DNA from 4 places in the Stenotrophomonas sp. P5_A9 genome. Region 2 is predicted to be linked to each of the others. Evidence: predicted binding sites of a transcription regulator. Region 2 holds the regulator's gene; each other region holds the start of a gene.

Region 1 (5,305 bases), on a different contig from region 2:
GTGAGGTGGTCAGTGCCGGCACCGTGCTGGGCTATGTCGGCGACAGCGGCAATGCCAAGGGCACGCCGCCGCACCTGCACTGGGGCATCTATGGTGCCGATGGCGCGTACGACCCGCTGCCGTTGTTGCGCGCGTGGAAACCTGCACCGGTCGGCGCCGCACCGCGCAGCGAATGAGTGCGCGGCTCGACGGCGTTGACCGACCGACGTGCTAGCGGTTGGATCGCGCACCTTCCGGCACGAGGGCTTCATCAAACAGATGGGTCGCCTGCAGGATCGCGGCCGCGTGGGTGTCCTCGCGCGGTACCGTGCCGGTGCACAGCGCAGGCATGACCCGCCGCCCGGCATCGGTGCAGGTAGCCAGGAAATCGTAATGGCCCACGTCGGGCGCGGTGCGCAGCCCGGCAGACGGGCTCAGCGCGGCGACCACCTCGGCGTTGGTGACCGGCGGGGCTACCTCATCCGCATCCCCGGCCAGGATCGACATCGGTTGCTGCAGCTTCCGTAGTTGGTCCGGCGGGAAGGCCTGCACGATCGCCGGGGCCATCAGGAACACCGCGCCGATCCCGGGGATGCCGTGGTCGTCAGCGGCACGCGCCATGTATGGCGCCAGCGCAGGCGATGCGGCGGCGGCGATGCGTGCCTCCAGGGTCGTGTCCGGCGATTCCAGCTGCGGCCGGCACACGCCATCGTCGGGCTGTGCGCGGCAGAACGCGATCAGCCGTGCCAGGTCCACGCGCGCACCGGCAGCGGCCAGCGCGGTGAAGCCACCGGCCGAGAAGCCGGCCACGCCCACGCGGCGGGCATCCAGGTGCGGGCCCAGTTGCGGGTCGGCCTGCACGGCGGTCAGTGCAGCCTTGAGGTCTTCGGCGCGCTCCCAGATCAGGATGCTGCCGGCCAGTGTCATCGGGTCGATGCCGTTGTTGCCGGGGTGATCCACCGCGATCACCAGGTAGCCCGCGCGCGCCATCGCGATACCGAACCAGCCCATCATCCGCGCGCTGCCGCCGTTGCCGTGCGACAGCAGCAGGGCAGGCAGGCGGCCGGAGACGATACCGGCATCGGCTGCTGCGCTGCCCACGGTGAACAGCGGTGCATCCGGCGGCCCGATGACGATCGGGCGCTCGCGTGCCTCCGGCGTGGCCGGATACCACACGGTGTAGCGCAGGGCGTCGCGCCCGGCGGCATCGCGCACTGCCGCGCTGGGCAGGTGGGCCACGCCATGCCGTTCGCCGACAGGCACCGTCGGCGGCGCGGCCACCGCGGAGGCGCTCACGGCAGCGAGCAGCAGCAACAGCAGTGGCAGGGTCAGGCGCATGCGGTGTCTCCGGTGTGTGGGGTGTCGGCCAGCGGCAGCCAGATCTGCATGCCGCCGTGGCCGGTGGTGTCATCGAAGCGCGCGTCGTAGCGCTCCAGTTCGGGGGCGTCGGCCAGGCTGAGCCCGGCCGACGGCAGGTAGTGGTTCAACAGCCAGTACCAGGTCGAGCGGATGGCCGAGATATGCCCGGCATGCCAGGCCACCACGTAGCGCCGCGCGGGGATGCGGATCGCCTGCCAGCCCGGGGGCAGGTCGGCGAAACCCGGCACCTCGATACCGGCGATGTAGTCGAAGCTGCCTTCCTCGTCGCTGTTGCAGCACACGCCGTAGCTGACCGCCGGTGCCCGTGGGCACTGCATCGCCAGCTGCTGCCATTGCGAAGGAATCGATGCCACCGATGCACCGCGATGCCGCGCGCCGATGCCGGCGACCAGCAGCGCATCGGCGTCGACGATGTTGGGGGGCTGCACACAGGGTTGGGGCACGTCATCGAGCTTGATCGCCTCGACCAGCGTGATATCGCCCAGCCCCTGCGCGCGCACCTGCTCGGGGGTGCGCCCGAACTGCTCGCCGAAGGCACGGGTGAAGGTGGGATGCGAACCATAGCCCGCGTCGAGTGCGACCTCCAGAATGTCGCTGGCGCCGCCGGCCAATCGTCGCGCCGCCTCGCTCAGGCGGCGGCCGCGCAGGTAGCGCACCAGCGAGGTGCCGGTGCTGGCCTGGAACAGCCGCGACAGGTGGAACGGCGACAGGCCGACCACGGCGGCGATGTCGGCCAGCGCGATCGGCGCGGCGTGGTGGCTTTCGATGTACCACAGGGCCCTGCGTGCCGCACTCATGCGGTTCCCTCCCGCTGCACAGGCACGCAGCGTAGCCCAGCGTGGGGACGGGCGCTTGGCCGTTCTTGCTGTGCATCGGTGCGTGCCAGCCTCGCCGCCAGCGCAGGGAATGCGCGGCAGGCAGCGTCGGCCGAGGTCTCAGGAGGCGCTCACGCCACGCCGCGCAGCCACGCCGCGATGGCCTCGCGCAGGCGCGGATGCGGTGGCACGGTGATGCCGAACGCATCGCGCAGCACCACCAGCACGTCGTCCACATCGGTCAGCCGCCGGCGCTCGCTGGGCTGGCCACTGCGGTGCACGGTGTAGACACCGGCGCCGAGCGTTCGCCGCCAGCCGGGGCCGGCCAGCGCTGCCCGCAGTTGCCCGGGGAAGGAGGAGTGCGGATGGGTGCAGACATACCAGTTGCCCACCACGTGATCGATCGCCGCCTGCGGCTGCAGGTCGAAGCGATACAGCGGCCGCCACGCGCCGTCGATCTCCACCTGCAGCAGGTAGTCCCCATCGTGCAGATCCAGCCGGTAGCGCTCATGCGGCGTCGGTTGCGCGAAACGGCTGTCCAGCCGCAGCGGGCCGGTGGGGGTGTTGCCACCGAAGCCGACATCGACGCTGTAGTCCACCGCCTCGATCCGCACCAGCACCAGCATGTGGGTGCGTGGCGTCGGGGTGTCATTGGTCTGTCCCATCACCACCCGCGCGGCGATCGCGCGCGCGTCGAACCCCAGCTGCTGCAGCAACGCCAGGAACAGGCCGCTGAGTTCGTAGCAATAACCGCCACGGCCGTCGTGCAGCAGCTTGTGCTGCACGCTGGGCAGATCGATGGCCACGGCATCGCGCAGCAGCGTGGTCAGGGTCTCGAACGGGAATGTGGCGTTGTGCCGGGCCTGCAGCAGGGCGAGGGTGGCCAGGGTGGGCGGCGGCGGGGCGGCCAGGCCCAGCCGGGCCAGGTAGGCGTTGCGGGTGTGCAGGTCCATCGGTCGGCCATCGGGGTAGGGGTGCCGCCACTGTGGCGGCTCAACCGCGGTTGAGGTCAAGCGCGCCGATTGTCCGCCTGCGGTCATCTTGCCGTCGTCTGCGCCGGTTACAACGGGCGCACCCCATCGCGTGCGTGGGCGGTTGGATAGAAAGGCCTAAAGTCCACGCAACTCCGGCCGATACCGATGCGTCCTTCTGCCTGGAGTGCGTGATGTCGGTCGTCCCCCACCGCCTGTCTGCGTCGCTTGCCCGCCTGGGCCAACGGCCCCCATTCCATCGCTTCGCACGCGGTATCGCGTCTCTGCGCAGGCTCAGTGTCGCACGCAAACTCAAGGCCGCGCTGGTGATCTGCGGCAGCGGTCTGCTGGTGGTGGCACTGGTCTATGCGTGGACCGGCCACAACAGCGAGCGCGCCGCGTCGACCTTTGCCGCGCACCAGCAGGATGCGGCGCTGGCGGCTGCGTTGGCCACGGAAGTAGCCGACGCCCGTCGGCTGCAGACCCGCTATGCCACCACCTTCGATGATGCCGACCGCCACGCATTGCAGCAGGCCCAGCAGCAGTTGCAGCAGTCGTTGGCGAAATTGCAGCGCGATCCCCACGATGCGGGCACCGCCACGGCCCTGCGCACGCTCGCTGAGCGCGCGCATGCGTTCGCCGACGGCATCACCGCATTGAACGCGCGGGCCGACGAGATGGGCCGTGGCGAGGCCGGCCTGCGCGCGCAGCTGGATGCCAGCGCCGACGCGGTGAGCACGCTGTTGGGCGACACCGCCCCAGCGGCGCTGACCGCGCACTGGCAGGCGATGCGCCGCGAGGAGGCCCTGCTGTTGCTCACCGGCGATTCGGCGCATGCCGACCGTGCCAGCGAAACCAAGCTGCCGTTCGAGCTGGCGCTGTCCGCATCCGCCCTGCCCGCTGCCACGCAGGACGCCCTGCGCAGCGGCATGGACGCCTATCAGGGCGCCTTGCTCGCCTACACGGCCGCCCGCGTCGGCCTGGATGTCGAGGCCGCCGCGTTGACCGATACCGCCGCGCAGATCGCGCCAGCGCTGCAACAGCTGGCGCGCGCGCAGGGTGCGGTACTGGACGTCGCACGTGGCCGCCAGCAATCGCAGGCCCACGCGATGACGCTGCTGTTCGGCAGCACCCTGGCCCTGGTTGCGACGGTGCTGATCGGCAGCCTGCTGTTGGTGCTGCGCGCGGTGCGCCGCCCGATCGCCGACACCCTGCGTTTTGCCGAAGCCATCGCCGAAGACCGCCTGGACACGGTGCTGACCGTCCACAACCCGCATGATGAGATCGGCCAGCTGGCCCAGCGGCTGGTGCACATGCAGCAGCGTCTGCGCGAGCGGATCGAGGCCGAGCGCGCCACCGCACGCGACAACGCGCGGGCGCGACAGGCGCTGGACAGCGCGCAGACCGGGGTGATGGTGCTCGATCCGGACGGCCGGATCAGCCTGCTCAATCATGCGCTGCTGGTGGAACTGGCAGTGCCGGAAGGGCAGTGGCGCGGGCAACCGGCGCAGACGCTGCATCCGGTGTTCACCCGCATCCACGCCGAACTGCACGGCACCGCCTCCACCCAGCATGAGATCGAACATGCCGGCACCCGCTACCAGCTGGTGGTCACCCCGATCATCGACGGCGGACAGCTGTTGGGTGCGGCGGTGGAGTGGCGCAGCCGCGCCCTGGAAACCACGGTGGAAACCGAAGTGGCCGCGCTGGTCGACGCGGCCGCGCAGGGCCAGCTGCATGGCCGCATCCAAACCGACGGTAAGCAGGGCTTCCTGCTGACCCTGGCGGTCAGCATCAACCGCCTGTTGGATACCTTCCAGGGCAACCTGTCGGCGTTGCAGGTGCTGCTGTCGGCGCTGGCCCAGGGTGATCTGCGGGTGCGTATGCAGGGGGAGTTTCAGGGCGTGTTCGCGCACATGCGCGACGACGCCAATGCCACCGTGCAGCAGCTCACCGATATCGTCGCGCGCATCCAGCAGGCCTCGCAGGCCATCAACGGTGCGGCGGGAGAAATCGTCGCCGGCAACCAGGAGCTGGCCGGGCGCACCGAGCGCCAGGCCGCGCATCTGGAAGAGACCGCCTCGTCGATGGAGGAACTCACCGCCACCGTGCGCCAGAACGCCGATGCCGCCCAGCAGGCCAACCAGCTGGCATTGCAGG
Region 2 (4,488 bases):
TGCCGGTGGTGCGGCGACAGCGCCGGGCTTGGCGCCGGGGGCGGCGCCGCCGTGCAGCTGGTCGAGCAGCGCTTCGAATTCGTCTTCGCCGATCAGGCCGTCGTCGGTCTTCTTCGGTGGTGTCACCGCCGTCGGTGCGGCGCCGCCGTGCAGGGTGTCCAGCAGGGCTTCGAATTCGTCGTCGGTGATCAGCCCGTCGCTGCCGGGCGCGGCGGCGGCCGGTGCCGGCACCGCCGGGCCGTTGACGTCGAACTGCGCGATCAGCTCCGGCGGTGCATAGCCCGGCTCGGTGCCGGCGGCGACCGAATCGAGCATGGACTGCAGGTAATCCAGCGACTGCTGGGCCGCATCGAAATGATGGGCCTGCAGCACCGCCTTGCCCGAGCGCGCCATGCCCAGGGTTTCCTCGGCGGCGTGGCACAGCTCGACCATGGCCTGGATGCCGAGGAAGCCGGCACCGCCCTTGAGCGTGTGGAAACCGCGGAACACCGCGTTGAGCTGGTCACTGTCCTGGGGCGACTGCTCCAGCGACACCAGCTGTTCGCCGAGGCGATCCAGGATTTCCTGGGCCTCGAGGATGAAATCGGCAGCAATATCGTCTGGAACAGCACTCATGGTTTTACAGCCCCAAATCGGAAAGCAGGTCGTCAGCGTCGACCTGTGACACCTGGTGGCGATCCAGGCCGCTCACGGCCGGGCCGGCCAGGCCGTTGTCGCGCTTGTGCGCGTTGTCGTCCTGCGGTGGCAGGCCCAGCGCACCGAAGCCCTCATGCACGCGGCGCACGATGCCGACCACGCGGCGGATGATCTGCCCGGTGAGGTCCTGGTAGCTCTGGGTGAGCGCGATCTCGGTGAGGTTGTGGCGGATCTTGTCCAGCTGCTGGTCCTGGTCGGCCGTCAACCCGTTGGCGCGCAGCTGCTCGGTGAGCGCGCGGCATTCCTCGGCCAGATCCAGGGTGCGGTGGGTGGCCTGTTCGGTCATCGCCACCACGTGGTCCAGGCGCGCGCAGGCATCGTCCAGCTCGCCGGCTTCGCTGGGCAGGCTGGGCAGTTCGCCCAACGCCTGGCCCAGTTCGCGGGCGAGCCGGTTCAGCCCGGCCATCATCGGCTGGGTGCGCAGCGCGGCCAGCGCGTCGATTTCCCGACGCCAGCCGGCTTCATCGCCGCTTTCCAGCGCGGCCAGGGCATCCTGCAGGCGCTGCACCAGCGCCGATTTGTCGCGAAGGGTTTCCATCAGGCGCTCGCCGCCAGGCGTTCGAAGATCTTGCCCAGCTTTTCTTCCAGGGTCTGGGCGGTGAACGGCTTGATGATGTAGCCGTTGACGCCGGACTGGGCCGCTTCGATGATCTGCTCGCGCTTGGCTTCAGCGGTCACCATCAGCACCGGCAACGTCTTGAGCTTGGCGTCGGCACGGATCGCCTTGAGCAGGTCGATGCCGGTCATCACCGGCATGTTCCAGTCGGTGACCACGAAATCGAACGACTGGCTCTGCAACAGAGACAGTGCGGCATGCCCGTCCTCGGCTTCGGCCGTATTGGTGAAGCCCAGATCGCCCAGCAGGTTCTTGACGATACGACGCATGGTCGAGAAGTCGTCGACGATCAGGATACGCATGTTCTTGTTCAAAGCACTTTCCTCGGTATCAATGGTTCTCGAGGCCGGCGTCGGCCGCCTCGAAGATCTTCAGTCGGCCACGCAGGCGCAATACCGCCTGGCCGTGGATCTGGCAGACACGCGACTCGCTCACACCGAGTACCGCGCCGATCTCCTTCAGATTCAGTTCCTGCTCGTAGTACAGCGACAGCACCAGCTGTTCGCGTTCGGGCAGCAGCCCGATCGCATTGCCCAGCTCGCGGCCGAACTCGCCGCGTTCTAGCACCTGCTGCGGGGTCGGGCCGCCCTGGGCGACGGTGTCCAGCTCGCCCTGGTCTTCAATGCGGGACTCCAGGCTCAGCACCTGGCCGCGTGCGGCGTCTTCCATCAGCCGCAGGTAGTCGGGCAGGGGCATGTCCATCGCGGCGGCCACCTCGGTGGCGCTGGCGGCGCGGCCGGTACTCTGTTCCAGGCGACGGATGGTGGAAGCGGCATCGCGGGCACGGCGGTGCACCGAACGCGGCACCCAGTCGCCGCGTCGGATCTCGTCGATCATCGAGCCGCGGATGCGGATCGAGGCGTAGGTCTCGAACGAGGCGCCCTGGTCGGCATCGTAGCTGCGCGAAGCCTCGATCAGGCCCATCATGCCGGCCTGGATCAGGTCATCCACTTCCACGCTGGCCGGCAGGCGCGCGGCAAGGTGGTGGGCGATGCGTCGGACCAGGTCGGAGTGCTGTGCGATGCACTCGTTGGCGGCCGTGCGCTGGACTTCTTTGTATCTTGCGGCGCCTTTCATGCGGTCACCCCGCGTTGCTTGAGGATGCGTTCCAGGAAGAATTCGACCCCGCCACGTGGCTCGGTCGGTGCCTGCCAGCGGGCGGTGCGGCGGGCGATCTCGGTGATGGCCAGCGCGGCCGGGCTGGACGGGTAGGCCTTGACCACCGGCTGCTGGCGCTGCACCGACAGGCGCAGCCAGTCGTCCTGCGGCACGCAGCCGAGGTAGTTCAGCGACACATCGGCGAGGAACTTCTCGCAGACCCGGGTCAGTTTTTCGTACAGCACGCGGCCTTCGTTCGGGTCACGGACCATGTTGGCCACCACCTGGATGCGGTCTACGCCGCGCTCGCGCGAGAGCACTTTGATCAGCGCGTAGGCGTCGGTAATGGAGGCCGGCTCGTCGCAGACCACCACCACGGTATCCTGCGCGGCCTGGCAGAAGGTCAGCACGCCATCGGTGATGCCCGCGGCGGTGTCCACCACCATGAAGTCCAGCTCGCGCTCCAGTTCGGAGAACACGTTGACCAGGCCGACGTGTTCGGCCGGCTGCAGTTCGGCCATGTGGCGGCGACCGGACGCGGCCGGTACCACCAGTACGCCACCCGGGCCCTCCAGGATCACTTCTTCCAGGGTGCAGCGCCCGGCGACGAGGTCGGCCAGGGTCAGCTTGGGCTGCAGGCCCAGGATCACATCGATGTTGGCCAGCCCGAGGTCGGCATCCAGCAGCAGCGTGCGCTTGCCCATGTCGGCCAGCGCCACGGCCAGGTTGGCCGAGACGTTGGTCTTGCCCACGCCGCCCTTGCCGCCGGTGACGGCGATGGTGCGCACAGGGCCCAGCGGCTGGCTGCGGGTGGCAGACAGCGGGAAGGTCTTGGTCAGCTTGGCGTACTCACGCGACGGCATGGTTGAACTCCGGGTTGCAGGGCATATCGGCCGCGCGGCGCAAATCTTCAAGGCGAAGTACAAGATTGGCGGCACTGGCCCGGTGCAGGTCTTCGGGAACGTCCTGGCCATCGGTGACCCAGGTGATCGGCAGGCGGTGGTCCACGGCCACCGACAGGGCGGTGCCGAAGCGACCGGTTTCGTCCAGCTTGCTCAGCACCACGCCCTGCGGGTTGGCGGCGCTGAAGCGGCGGACAACCTCGTCCATGTCGCCGAAGCTGGTGTTGGCCGGCAGCACCAGCAGGGTGCGGATCTGCTCGGCGGCGCGCAGCCACTGCAGCTGGGCGGCCAAGGCGCGGTCACGCGGACCCAGCCCGGCGGTGTCGATCAGCACCAGCTTGTAGTCCTTCAGGCGCTCCAGCAGCCGGTTCAGGTCGCTGCCGCTGCTGGCCTCGTGCACGGCGATGCCAAGCTGGCGGCCGAAGCCGTACAGCTGCTCGCGGGCGCCGATGCGGCCGGTGTCGGTGGTGACCAGGGCAACGTCGCGGGCGGCGTGCTTCTCGGCGAAGCGCGAGGCCAGCTTGGCAATGGTGGTGGTCTTGCCGGCGCCGGTCGGGCCGACCAGGGCGATCACGCCGCCGGCCTCGAGCGGATCGACCGGGGCGATCGGCAGCTTCCTGGACAGCAGGCCCAGCATCAGCCCGCGGCCACGGTGGGCTTCGGTGTCCAGCGGAATCTGCATGGCCACGTCGCGGCTGATGCCGGCATCGAAGCCGTATTCGTCCATCAGGTCCAGCGCGGCGGCACGCACCGGCGCGCCGCGCAGGCGCTCGTCGGTGAAGCGGTGCATTTCGCGCTCGATGACCTGGCGCATGCCGGCCACTTCGTGGCGCAGCTGGCGGATCTCTTCGTCATCGCGCGGCACCATCATCAGTTCGGTGGTCACCGGCAGCGGCTGGGCCTGCGCCGGTTCGGCGGCGGCCAGCGGCGCCGGCGCCTGCAGCGCGGTCTCAACCGGCGGAGCCAGTACGGCAGGCACCGGGGTGGGCAAGGCCTCGACGATGGGGGCGGTCACGACCGGAGCGAGCTCGACCGGCACCGCCATGCTGACCGGCAGCGGCGGCATGGCCACCTGCGCGGCTGGCACATGCATCTGGAAGTGCGGCTCATCCTCCATCGGCGGATCGATGATGAAGCGGGCGCGGTTGATCGGGGCCGGTGCAGCGACGGCGGCCG
Region 3 (5,305 bases), on a different contig from region 2:
TTCCGGCGCATCCAGCTGCTGGTACCGCAGGCCGATCTGGCCTACCTGCTCTGCGCCGTACTGACCTTGGCCATCGCAGTGCCACTGGCCTACGTGGGCTATCGCCTGATTGAAGTGCCCGGCATCCGTGCCGGGCATCGGGTGCTGGCCGCCATCAACGGCCATCGCACCGCTGCCACGGGCAGCACCGATCCCACGCGTTGATCCGCATGCGCGCCGATCCACGGCGCGCCGGGTGTTCAGAACGTCTGCCAGTCGTCACCGGCCACGGCCGCCATCGGCGCGCGGGCAGCACCGCGCGCAGCGGCGGACACCCGCCCGGTCGGCGCTGACACGCGCCGGCCCGCCGGTGCCGCACGGCCTGCGGCAGCCTCGATACGGAAGATCGCCACCGCCGTACCCAGCTGCTGCGCCTGTTCCTCCATCGCCCGCGCGGCGGCAGTGGCCTCTTCGACCAGCGCGGCATTCTGCTGGGTCGTTTCGTCCATCTGGGTGATGGTCTGGTTGACCTGCTCGATGCCGGCCGACTGCTCCTTCGAGGCCGCCGAAATCTCGGCCATGATGTCGTTGACCCGACGCACGCCGCTGACGATGTCTTCCATCGTGCGCCCGGCGGTCCGCACCAGCGCCGAGCCCTGGGTCACCTGGTCCACCGAGTCGTCGATCAGGGTCTTGATCTCCTTGGCCGCACCGGCCGAGCGCTGCGCCAGCGCGCGCACCTCCGAGGCGACCACGGCGAAACCGCGCCCCTGCTCACCCGCGCGCGCCGCTTCCACCGCCGCGTTCAAGGCCAGGATGTTGGTCTGGAAGGCGATGCCATCGATCACCGAGATGATCTCGGCGATGCGCTTGGACGAGGACTCGATGCCGGCCATGGTGGTCACCACCTGGCCCACCACCTGCCCACCCTGCGACGCCACCTCGGCTGCATTGGCGGCCAGCTGGTTGGCCTGCACGGCGTGGTCGGCGTTCTGCCGCACGGTGGAGGTCAACTCCTCCATTGATGCCGCGGTTTCCTCCAGGCTCGCGGCCTGCTGCTCGGTGCGGCGCGACAGGTCGCTGTTGCCCGAGGCGATCTCGCCAGCGGCCAGGTTGATGCTGTCGGTGGCCTGCTGGATGCGGCCGACGATGTCGGTCAGCTGGGTGACGGTGGTATCGGCATCGTCGCGCATCTGCGCGAACACACCGTGGAACTCGCCCTGCATGCGCGCGGTGAGGTCACCGGCGGCGATCGCGCGCAGCAGTGCGGAGATCTGCTGCAGGTTGTCGTCGCTGACCTGCATCATGGTGTTGAGGTTCTCGACCATGCCGCGGAAGTCGTGGTCGAAGCGCACCACGTCGCCGCGCTGGCTGAAATCGCCCAGCGCCGCCGCGCCGGCCAGGTCGCGGATCTGGGTGTTGATCGCGCGCAGGTTGGCCTTGGTGGTGTCCATCGCCTCGGTGAAGCTTGCCTGTTCGCCCGGCAGGCGATCCATGTCCTGGGACAGATCGCCGACCGCATAGCGTTGCATCACCTCGACCAGGCGCCGGGTGACGGCGATGTTCGCCCCGACCAGCTGGTTGCTGTCGTCCACCATGCGCCCGTAGGCACCGGGGAAGGCCTGCGCATCCATCCGGTAGCTGAGCTCGCCCGCCTCATGGCGCTGGGCCATGTCGGCCTGCGCGGCCATCACCGCCTGCAGCTGGCTGCGCATGCGCTGCATCGATTCCAGCAGCCGGCCCACTTCGTCATTGCGCGGCGGCGGCAGCGGCGTGTCCAGGCGGCCTTCGGCCACGTCGACGGACAGGCGCACCGCATCGGCCAGCGGGCGGATGGCCTGACGGCGCAGCAGCACGTAGACGCTGGCACTGAGCACCAGTGCCGCACCCAGGCCCACGGCCAGGATGATCCACAGCAGCGCACGCGCCTGCGCGGTGATCAGGTCATGCGGCACGATCACGCCCAGCGCGAAGCGCTCCTGGCTGTTGCCGATGCGCAGCGGCACGTACGCCTTGACGTTACCGGCGGCGTCCACGTTGAAGTCCTGGAACGGCTTGTCCGCTGCGACCGCAGCCAGGATGCCGCGGGTGGCCGCATCGTCGCGACGCTTGCCGATTTCCTTGGCGTCCTTGGCCGCCAGCACGATGCCACCGGGGGAGATCAGCTCCACATGGCCCTCGCCCATCGGGCGCAGCGCGGCCAGGCGTTCCTGCAGCGTGGCCAAGCCGACATCGACGGTCACCGCGCCAAGGAATTCGCCCTTGTCCAGCACCGGGGTGGACAGCGTGGTCATCAGCACCGGCTTGCCGGCGATCTCATAGCGGTACGGCTCGGCCACGGTCGGCCGCTTCAGCGCGCGCGGGCGCAGGTACCAGTCGCCGTCACCGGGCACGTCGTAGCCCTTGAGCGCGTCCTCCACCGGGGTGCCGTCCTGCCAGGACCAGTAGCTCATGAAGCGGCCGCTGGCGTCGTGCGCCGGGGCATCGACGAATTCGCCGTCCTTGCCATCGAACGCCTGCGGCTCCCACAACGTGCCCAGACCCACCCACTCAGGGTGCGAGCGCAGCTGCTGCTGCAGCACCTGCGATGCCGTCGCGCGCGAGAGCGTCCCGTTGCTGTGCTGCACCACCAGGCTGTCTGCCAGCGCCTGACTGGTGGAGAACGCGGCGGCCAGTTCCGCACCGACCCGGCGCGATTCGGCATCGGCCTGGCTCTGCATGGTCTGCCGCGAGGCTTCGATCAGCGCCTGGCTGGCTTCGTGGTAGCTGATGGCCGCAGTGACGCCGAAGCAGAGCATGGCGATCAGCGCGGTACCCAGCATCAGCCGGTTGGCGATGCTGCCGGGACGCGGGGAAGTGGTGCGGGACGCGGGCATGGGGGCGGTTCCGGAAAGGGGTACGGATCAGCCGGCGCCCTTGGGCGCCAACTACGGCTTCACGCAATCCATTGCGGTCCAGGTCGGCGCGGTGCAACTCACGCCCGACCCTTGCCCCGATCTCGGATGTATCGGGGCATTGAGCTGGATAACGGCGCCCGCGCGCCGATGTTGAGGACCACTTCCTGACCCTGTTCAGTGTTGACCGGGTCGCGCCCCGTCAGGCGCTGCGCCGCCCGAGCCGTTCGACCAGGGTCTGGCTGGCGGCGTTGAGCCCACGCACCTCCACCTGCGCGCCGTGCGCGCGCAACCGCTCCACCACCCGCTCCAGCGCCGCCACCGCGCTGAGGTCCCAGAAGTGCGCGTCGGCCAGGTCGATCACCACCCGCGCCGGTACCTGCTGCAGATCGAAACTGGCCGCGAACTGCCCGGCCGAGGCGAAGAACACCTGCCCGCTGACGCGGTAGACACGGGTGCCGTCCGCCTCGACGGCATCCTCCACCTGCAGCATCCGTCCGACCTTGCGCGCGAAGAACAGTGCCGACAACAGCACCCCGGTCAGCACGCCCTTGGCCAGGTCGTGGGTGGCCACGGTCACGGCCACGGTGGCGAGCATCACCATCGACGAGCTCCTGGGGTGCTGGCGCAGTTCCTGGAACGAGCGCCAATGAAAGGTGCCGATGCTGACCATGATCATCACCGCCACCAGTGCCGCCATCGGAATCTGCCGCACCCACTCGGCGCCATACACCACCAGCAACAGCAGCAGCACCCCGGCCACCAGACACGACAGCCGGCCCCGCCCGCCGGAGGACACGTTGATCACCGACTGGCCGATCATCGCGCAGCCGCCCATGCCTCCGAACAGGCCGGCGGTGATGTTGGCCAGGCCCTGGCCGGCGCACTCGCGGTTGCGCTGGCTGGGGGTGTCGGTCATGTCCTCGACGATCTGCGCGGTCATCATCGACTCCAGCAGCCCCACCACCGCCAGCGTCGCCGACACCGGCAGCAGCAGGCGCAGGGTGTCCCAGGTCAACGGCACGTCCGGGAACAGGAACACCGGCAGGCTGTCGGGCAGCGCCCCCATGTCGCCCACCGTGCGGACATCCCAGTGCAGGCCGATGGACAGCGCGGTGAGCACCACGATCGCCACCAACGGCGAGGGCACCGCGCGGGTGACGCGTGGCAGCAGGTAGATGATGGCCAACCCGGCGGCACACACTGCCCAGACATGCCAGGAGCGCCCGACCAGCTCGGGCAGCTGTGCCAGGAAAATCAGGATCGCCAGCGCGTTGACGAAGCCGGTGATCACCGAGCGCGACACGAAGCGCATCAGCGCCCCCAGCTTCAGCGCGCCGGCGAGCAGCTGCAATCCGCCGGCCAGGATCGTCGCCGCCAGCAGGTACTGCAGGCCATGGTCCTTGACCAGATCGACCATCACCAGCGCCATCGCCCCGGTTGCCGCCGAGATCATGCCCGGGCGCCCGCCGGCGATGGCGGTCACCACCGCGATGCAGAACGAGGCGTACAGCCCCACCTTGGGGTCGACCCCGGCGATGATCGAAAACGCGATCGCTTCGGGAATCAGGGCCAGCGCGACCACCGTGCCGGACAACAGGTCACCGCGGATATTACCGAGCCATTGCTGGCGCAGCGGATAGGAAACAGACATGGAAAAAGCTCCACGCACCGGCGATGCGCACGGCGCGTTGTGTGATGAGGACAAGGCACTCCCTGGACCCGGCCGTGGCACGGGCGCGTGGTCAACGCGGTATCAGGGTGGCGTCATCACAACAATCCAGCAGGGGGGGCGGAAGCGGCGCGCAGGATAGCGCAGCCACCTGCCCGGCTCAACGCACGGCGTGCCGTGCCCGTTGCCGAAGTGCCGGTTGACCGTCGCCGCAACGCGCGCGCACGATGGTCGTTACCTCCCGCAGCAGGTGCCTGGCATGTACGGACTGATCGGCAAGATGTTGGTGACACCCGGCCAGCGCGATGCGGTCATCGCGATCCTGCTCGACGGCACCGCCGACATGCCCGGCTGCCGCAGCTACGTAGTGGCCAGGGACCCCGGCCTTCCCGATGCAATCTGGATCACCGAAGTCTGGGACAGCCAGGAACAGCATCGTGCCTCGCTCGCGTTGCCGGCGGTGCAGGCCGCGATCGCCCAAGCCCGGCCACACATCACCGGATTTGGCGAGCGCTTCGAGACCGAACCGGTGGGCGGGCTCGGCAGCTGACCCCCGGCCGCGCGCTCAGCGCGCGAACCGCTTCGCCCCGGCAACGCAGGCCACCGCGCACAGGGTCACCAGCAGCATCGCCGCGCTGACCTGCTCGTGCAGCAGCAGCGCGGCCAGCCCCAGGCCGAAGAAGGGCTGCAGCAACTGCAGCTGACCGACCGCGGCGATACCGCCCTGTGCCAGCCCGCGGTACCAGAACATGAAGCCGAC
Region 4 (5,305 bases), on a different contig from region 2:
TCACCGGGAATGGGCATTGCGCTGCATTGCCGTGCCGTCCCGCCGGCGTACCGGGACAGACGTGGACCGACCACGGCGACGGCAGCACAGTTCATGGTGAGCGGCGCGCGATATGGGGGACGCAGCCTTCCGGCGCCCAATCGGTGCGCGAGACCGCAGCATGCGAGCGGGTCGTGCATCGCCACCCCGCCTCGGCCGTGTAGTCCAGGGCGACGAAGTCGAAGCGCGCGCCGCCACAATAGAGATGTGCGGTGCGTGCAGAGGCGATGATGTCCACGACGATGGTGGTGCACAGCGAGGCCGGCCCATTGAGTCCGACCGCAGCAGGATCACTGACGTAGTCCCACGGTGATTCATGGGTCGCAAGGCGCTCGGCGCCGGCCTTGCCTTCGGATATCTCCGCCAACATCGCACTGATACGCGCGCGTGCCGTGTGGTTGCGGTAGCCGGGAATGGCGAAGGTGAGCAGCACGGCCAACGTGCCCACGGCAATGATCAGCTCGATCAGCGTGATACCGCGCTGGCGCGGTGGCATGGCGAGGCGTTGATTGACGGTAGCCCGTGGCGTGGACAGGTGCGTGGGTGTCACAGCGATGACGGCGTTTTCAAGCAAAGCGACCATGGCCTGGCGTTGATGGCCAGTGACCGAGGCCGCGCCATGCGCCGCCTCGGCCACTGGTTCATCCCGCACGACTATCAGGGCGTAGTGCTGCGGCAGTTCGACGGCAGCAGGGTCTTGTCAGACATCGAGCCGGAGCAGCTCCAGGCGCCCTGGATGTCCCGTGCCAGGGTGAGCGTACCGTTCACCTTGCCACTCCCAACCAGGGTGCAGATCAGGCTGGCCGCACCGGTCGGCGCCATGGTCAAGGCAATGTCACTGCACCGGGACGTCTGGTCGGTCATGCCGATGTCGCCCAGGTCCGACGTCGTCGGCCCGCCCTCGGCGTAGATCGTCTCCACGCCAAGCTTGCCCGGGGTCAGCTCAGCCAGCGCAGCCGAGGTCTGCGACTTGGCGACATAGTTCTGGTACTGCGGCAGGGCGACGGCCGCCAGGATGGCGATGATGGCGACGACGATCATCAGTTCAATCAGGGTGAAGCCGCCCTGGCGTGCCTTGGCATGGGTTCGATTGAGAGGGTTCATTTTTATCCTTGAAAGCGTGGGTGGTGAGTACAACTGACTGCATCTGCGCAACCCGAACGTGGGTGGAACGCGTGCCGACAAGGAGACCACCGCGCCCCCGAAAGGCGCCATGCAAGGAGTGGTAAAAGCACGTTGAATGACGTGTTTTGCAAGGATTTGCAGCTAGCGTCATGCCATGCAACAACGAGCACATTGGTGCTGGCCGCATTGCCAATCGACGACGCTTTATCAGCCGGCAACGCGTCATGGCGATGCGCACAAGCTCGGTGTCCGCGCCGAGGCCGACCGGTTCACCCATGCCTACGGGCAGGGCCTGGCAACCGCACCCCGCCCGCATGTCGGCGCCGCAGGGTACGCGTGGGCTAGACCAGCCGCAGCGTTGGATGCCCGCCGTGCATGGCCACCACGCCGGCCGTGCGCGCGGCGCCCTGCCCGGCATCCACCCGGAACGCCGCCACGGTCTGCAGCAGCTGGGTGGCCTGCTCTTCCATGCTGCGCGCGGCGGCCGAGGCTTCTTCGACCAGGGCCGCATTCTGCTGCGTGCCCTCGTCGATATGGTCGACGGCCTGGTTGATCTGGCCGATGCTCTCGCTCTGCTGCTGGGCCGCGGTGCTGATCTCGGTGATCAGTGCGCTGACCCGCTTCACGTTGACCACGATCTCATCCATGGTGCGGCCAGCGCTTTCGACCTGCCCGGTGCCGGTGCCGACCTTCTCCACCGAATCGGCGATCAGCTGCTTGATCTCCTTGGCGGCGCTGGCCGAGCGCTGCGACAGCCCGCGGATCTCGGTGGCGACCACGGCGAAGCCGCGCCCGTGTTCGCCTGCTCGTGCCGCTTCCACTGCGGCATTGAGCGCCAGGATGTTGGTCTGGAAGGCGATGCCGTCGATGACCCCGATGATGTCCACGATGCGGCGCGAGGACTGGTTGATCAGCGCCATGGTCGAGACCACTTCATGCACCACGTGCCCGCCCTGCGCGGCCACGTCGACCGCACCACTGGCCAGCTCGCTGGCCTGGCGCGCGTTGGCGGCGGTCTGATGCACGGTGGCGGCCAGTCCCTTCATCGAGACGGCGGTCTCCTCCAGCGACGCCGCCTGCTGTTCGGTACGCTCCGACAGGTCGCTGTTGCCCTCGGCAATCTCGCTGGCGCCCACGGCAATGGTGTCGGCGGCGAACTTGATCTGGCTGATGATGCCCGCCATGGCCTCGACCAGCGCGTTGATGCCCTCGCAGAGTTCGGCGATCGGCCCGGTCTTGTCCTGCGTGGCGATATGCCCGGTCAGGTCACCGCCCTTGGCGGCCGCGACCACTTCGCGCGTCTGCGCGACGGCCTGCTGCATGGCATGGGTATCGCGCACCTGGGCGGTGATGTCGGTGGCGTATTTGACCACTTTGAACGGACGCCCGTTCATGTCGAAGATCGGGTTGTAGGAGGCCTGGATCCAGACCTCCCGGCCCCCCTTGCCCAGCCGTCGATACTGGCCGGCGTCGTATTCGCCGCGCCCCAGCTTTTCCCAGAACTGCCGGTATTCCAGGCTCTGCCGGTACTCGGGCTCGACGAACAGCGAATGGTGCTGGCCGCGCACTTCCTCCAGCGTGTAGCCGGTGGTGGCCAGGAAATTATCGTTGGCCGACAGGATGCGTCCGTCCAGGCTGAACTCGATCACCGCCTGCGACTTGTTGATCGCCGCCAACTGGCCGGAGAAATCGGCCGCCTGCTGCATCTGCGCGGTGATGTCGGTGGCGAACTTCACCACCTTGTACGGACGCCCGTTGCCGTCCAGTACGGGGTTGTAGGAGGCCTGGATCCAGATCTCGCGGCCGCCCTTGCCCAGCCGCCGGTACTGGCCGGCATCAAATTCGCCCCGCCCCAGCGTGGCCCAGAAATCACGGTATTCCACGCTCTGCGCCAACGCCGGTTCGACGAACATCGCATGGTGATGGCCCTGGATCTCGTCCAGCCGATAGCCGACGGCCTGCAGGAAGTTGTCGTTGGCCTGCAGGATGGTGCCGTCCAGGTCGAACTCGATCACCGCCTGCACCCGATGCAGTGCGGCAACCTGCGCTTCCAGCTCGCACTGGCGGCGCTGTGCAAGTGCGTTGGCGGAACCGCGCGCGTCGCGGCGGGCCACGAAAGGCGCCACCAGTGCGCGCCATGGCGAGCCTGCGCCGGCGTCGGCGTCGGCGACCTGTTCCTGCACAGGCGCGTGCATGCGTGAAATATGCATCATGTGATCCTCGGTGCCCGGTTGCTGGGATCCGACGGGCGCACCGCCCGGCGGCATATCGTCTGGCTTGGGGACTACGAAGACGTCAGTGGGGTGACGTCACGGCAGCGGCATGTACAACATGGTCCTGCTTCCTGCAGACGCTTTGTTGCAACGGCATGCGGTCCAGGCCACACAAGCGGGGCAGCCACGGGCCAACGCGGAGCCAAGCGACGGCGGCTCCAGTAGGGATATCGACAGGCATGGCGGAAGCTTTAGCGGCAGACGGGCCGCACCGACCACGGGCGTTGGCTACCCTTCCCCGCCCTCGCTGCTTTCCACTGCGTCGAGCGGGTCGGGCAGTTGCCCGCCGCTCGGGGTTTCCACCTGGACGTTGTCGCGCCCCTCGGCCTTGGCCCGGTAGCACTGGGCGTCGGCAGCGGCGACCGCGTCGTCCACGCTCATGCTGCCGCCGATCGCGGCGATACCGATGCTGGCCCCGACCCCCAGCCGCTGCAGGTCCCAGGGAATGGTCAGGCCGCGCACCGACTCGAGCAGGTCGCTGGCGATGCGGCGGGCACGCTTGAGCGAGCAGCCGGCCAGGATCACCGCGAACTCGTCACCGCCCAGGCGCGCCACGATGTCCGAGTCGCGCACGCCATGGCGCAGCACGTTGGCCACCGCCCACAGCATGGCATCGCCGGCCAGGTGGCCGTGGTTGTCGTTGATCGGCTTGAAGTTGTCCAGGTCGATGAACATCAGCGAGGCCGACTGCCCGGTGCGCGCCACGCGGGTGATCGCCTGCTGCAGGTGGGCTTCGAACCCTCGCCGGTTGCTCAGTTCGGTCAGCGGATCGACCTCGGCCAGGTGCCGGGCCTCGCGCTGGCGCGCACGTTGCTGGGTCACATCGCGGATCACCCACACCGCCCCGCTGGTCTTTCCGTCTTCGCCGCGCAGCCAGGCGCGGGTCACATCGACCGGCAGCAGCCGCGCGCCGACAGACAGCAGCAGGTCCGAGTGCAGGTCCACTGCGTTGCTTTCCGGGTCCAGCAGCACGGCGATGTCCAGCGGCGAGCGCGGGGCGTACTCGGTGGTCAGCTCCATCACGTCCTGCACCTGGCCGTTGGTCAGCGGCGCGGCGCCGGCGCCGGCCAGTGCGCGGGTGGCGGCCGCGTTGGCGTACTGGATCTGGCCGTGCAGGTCCAGGGTGAGCACCATGTCGGCCACCGCATCCAGGGTGATGCGGGTGCGCTGTTCGGACTCGCGCAGTTGCTGGCCGCTCTGGCGCTGGGCGGTGACGTCCTGGATCTGCGAGACGAAATGCAGCGGTTCGCCGTTTTCGGCGCGCACCAGCGACACCGACAACCGTCCCCAGACGATGTTGCCGGCCTTGCCCAGGTAGCGTTTGTCCATGTGGTAATGGTCGCGACGCCCCGCCAGCAGATCCCCGACCAGGGCCAGGTCGGTGTGCAGGTCATCGGCGTGGGTGAGGGTCTGGAAATCGATCTCCAGCAGCTCGGCGCGGGTATAGCCGAGAATGCCGCACAGCGCGTCGTTGACGTCCAGCCAGCGGCCTTCCAGCGACACCAGCGCCATGCCCAGCGCGGCCGAGGAAAACGCTCCGGCGAATTTCTCCGCGGCCAGGTAAGCCTGCTCGCGCACTTCCAGCATCGGAGTGATGTCCACCGCCATGCCGACATACCCGATGCGGTTGCCGCCGGCGCAGTCCAGCGGACTGATCGACAGGCGCACCTGGCGGCGCTGCCCGTCCTTGCGCACGAAGGTCCACTGGTGCGACCAGGTACCCTGCGCGGCGCGCGCGGTAAGCGCCTCGAAAACGGTCGGCAGGCGCCCGTCCGCATCGGCTTCGGGCTGCAGGTAGGCCTGCATTTCCGCCACATCATGGAACAGGCTCGGGTTGACTCGGCCGATCACTTCGTCCGCTCGATAGC

The links. The regulator FliA, encoded in region 2, starts transcription of late flagellar genes. The targets are predictions, from matches to a motif close to TAAAGTTTNNCNNNCNNNGGCCGATAA.
Region 1: AC1DR7_RS08485 (methyl-accepting chemotaxis protein) is a predicted target of FliA. The motif match lies at 3,285-3,311, and genes of this name have one in related genera.
Region 3: AC1DR7_RS11195 (methyl-accepting chemotaxis protein) is a predicted target of FliA. The motif match lies at 3,004-3,030, and genes of this name have one in related genera.
Region 4: AC1DR7_RS19200 (methyl-accepting chemotaxis protein) is a predicted target of FliA. The motif match lies at 3,605-3,631, and genes of this name have one in related genera.

The regions. Positions count from the first base shown of each region.
Region 1 is NZ_JBFULC010000020.1:38,801-44,105, reverse strand. Features, by position in the region: gene AC1DR7_RS08505 (M23 family metallopeptidase) at 1-176, shown strand, start outside; gene AC1DR7_RS08500 (alpha/beta hydrolase family protein) at 211-1,317, opposite strand; gene AC1DR7_RS08495 (AraC family transcriptional regulator) at 1,308-2,156, opposite strand; gene AC1DR7_RS08490 (arylamine N-acetyltransferase family protein) at 2,306-3,127, opposite strand; gene AC1DR7_RS08485 (methyl-accepting chemotaxis protein) at 3,337-5,305, shown strand, end outside.
Region 2 is NZ_JBFULC010000048.1:27,585-32,072, reverse strand. Features, by position in the region: partial or broken gene AC1DR7_RS14985 (Hpt domain-containing protein) at 1-615, opposite strand, end outside; gene AC1DR7_RS14980 (protein phosphatase CheZ) at 620-1,234, opposite strand; gene cheY (chemotaxis response regulator CheY) at 1,234-1,626, opposite strand; gene AC1DR7_RS14970 (RNA polymerase sigma factor FliA) at 1,643-2,389, opposite strand; gene AC1DR7_RS14965 (MinD/ParA family ATP-binding protein) at 2,386-3,273, opposite strand; gene AC1DR7_RS14960 (AAA family ATPase) at 3,260-4,488, opposite strand, start outside.
Region 3 is NZ_JBFULC010000029.1:61,434-66,738, forward strand. Features, by position in the region: gene AC1DR7_RS11190 (acyltransferase family protein) at 1-204, shown strand, start outside; gene AC1DR7_RS11195 (methyl-accepting chemotaxis protein) at 240-2,855, opposite strand; gene AC1DR7_RS11200 (SulP family inorganic anion transporter) at 3,076-4,527, opposite strand; gene AC1DR7_RS11205 (putative quinol monooxygenase) at 4,805-5,095, shown strand; gene AC1DR7_RS11210 (DMT family transporter) at 5,111-5,305, opposite strand, start outside.
Region 4 is NZ_JBFULC010000095.1:894-6,198, reverse strand. Features, by position in the region: gene AC1DR7_RS19215 (helix-turn-helix transcriptional regulator) at 1-17, opposite strand, end outside; gene AC1DR7_RS19210 (pilin) at 92-676, opposite strand; gene AC1DR7_RS19205 (pilin) at 697-1,143, opposite strand; gene AC1DR7_RS19200 (methyl-accepting chemotaxis protein) at 1,506-3,359, opposite strand; gene AC1DR7_RS19195 (PAS domain S-box protein) at 3,666-5,305, opposite strand, start outside.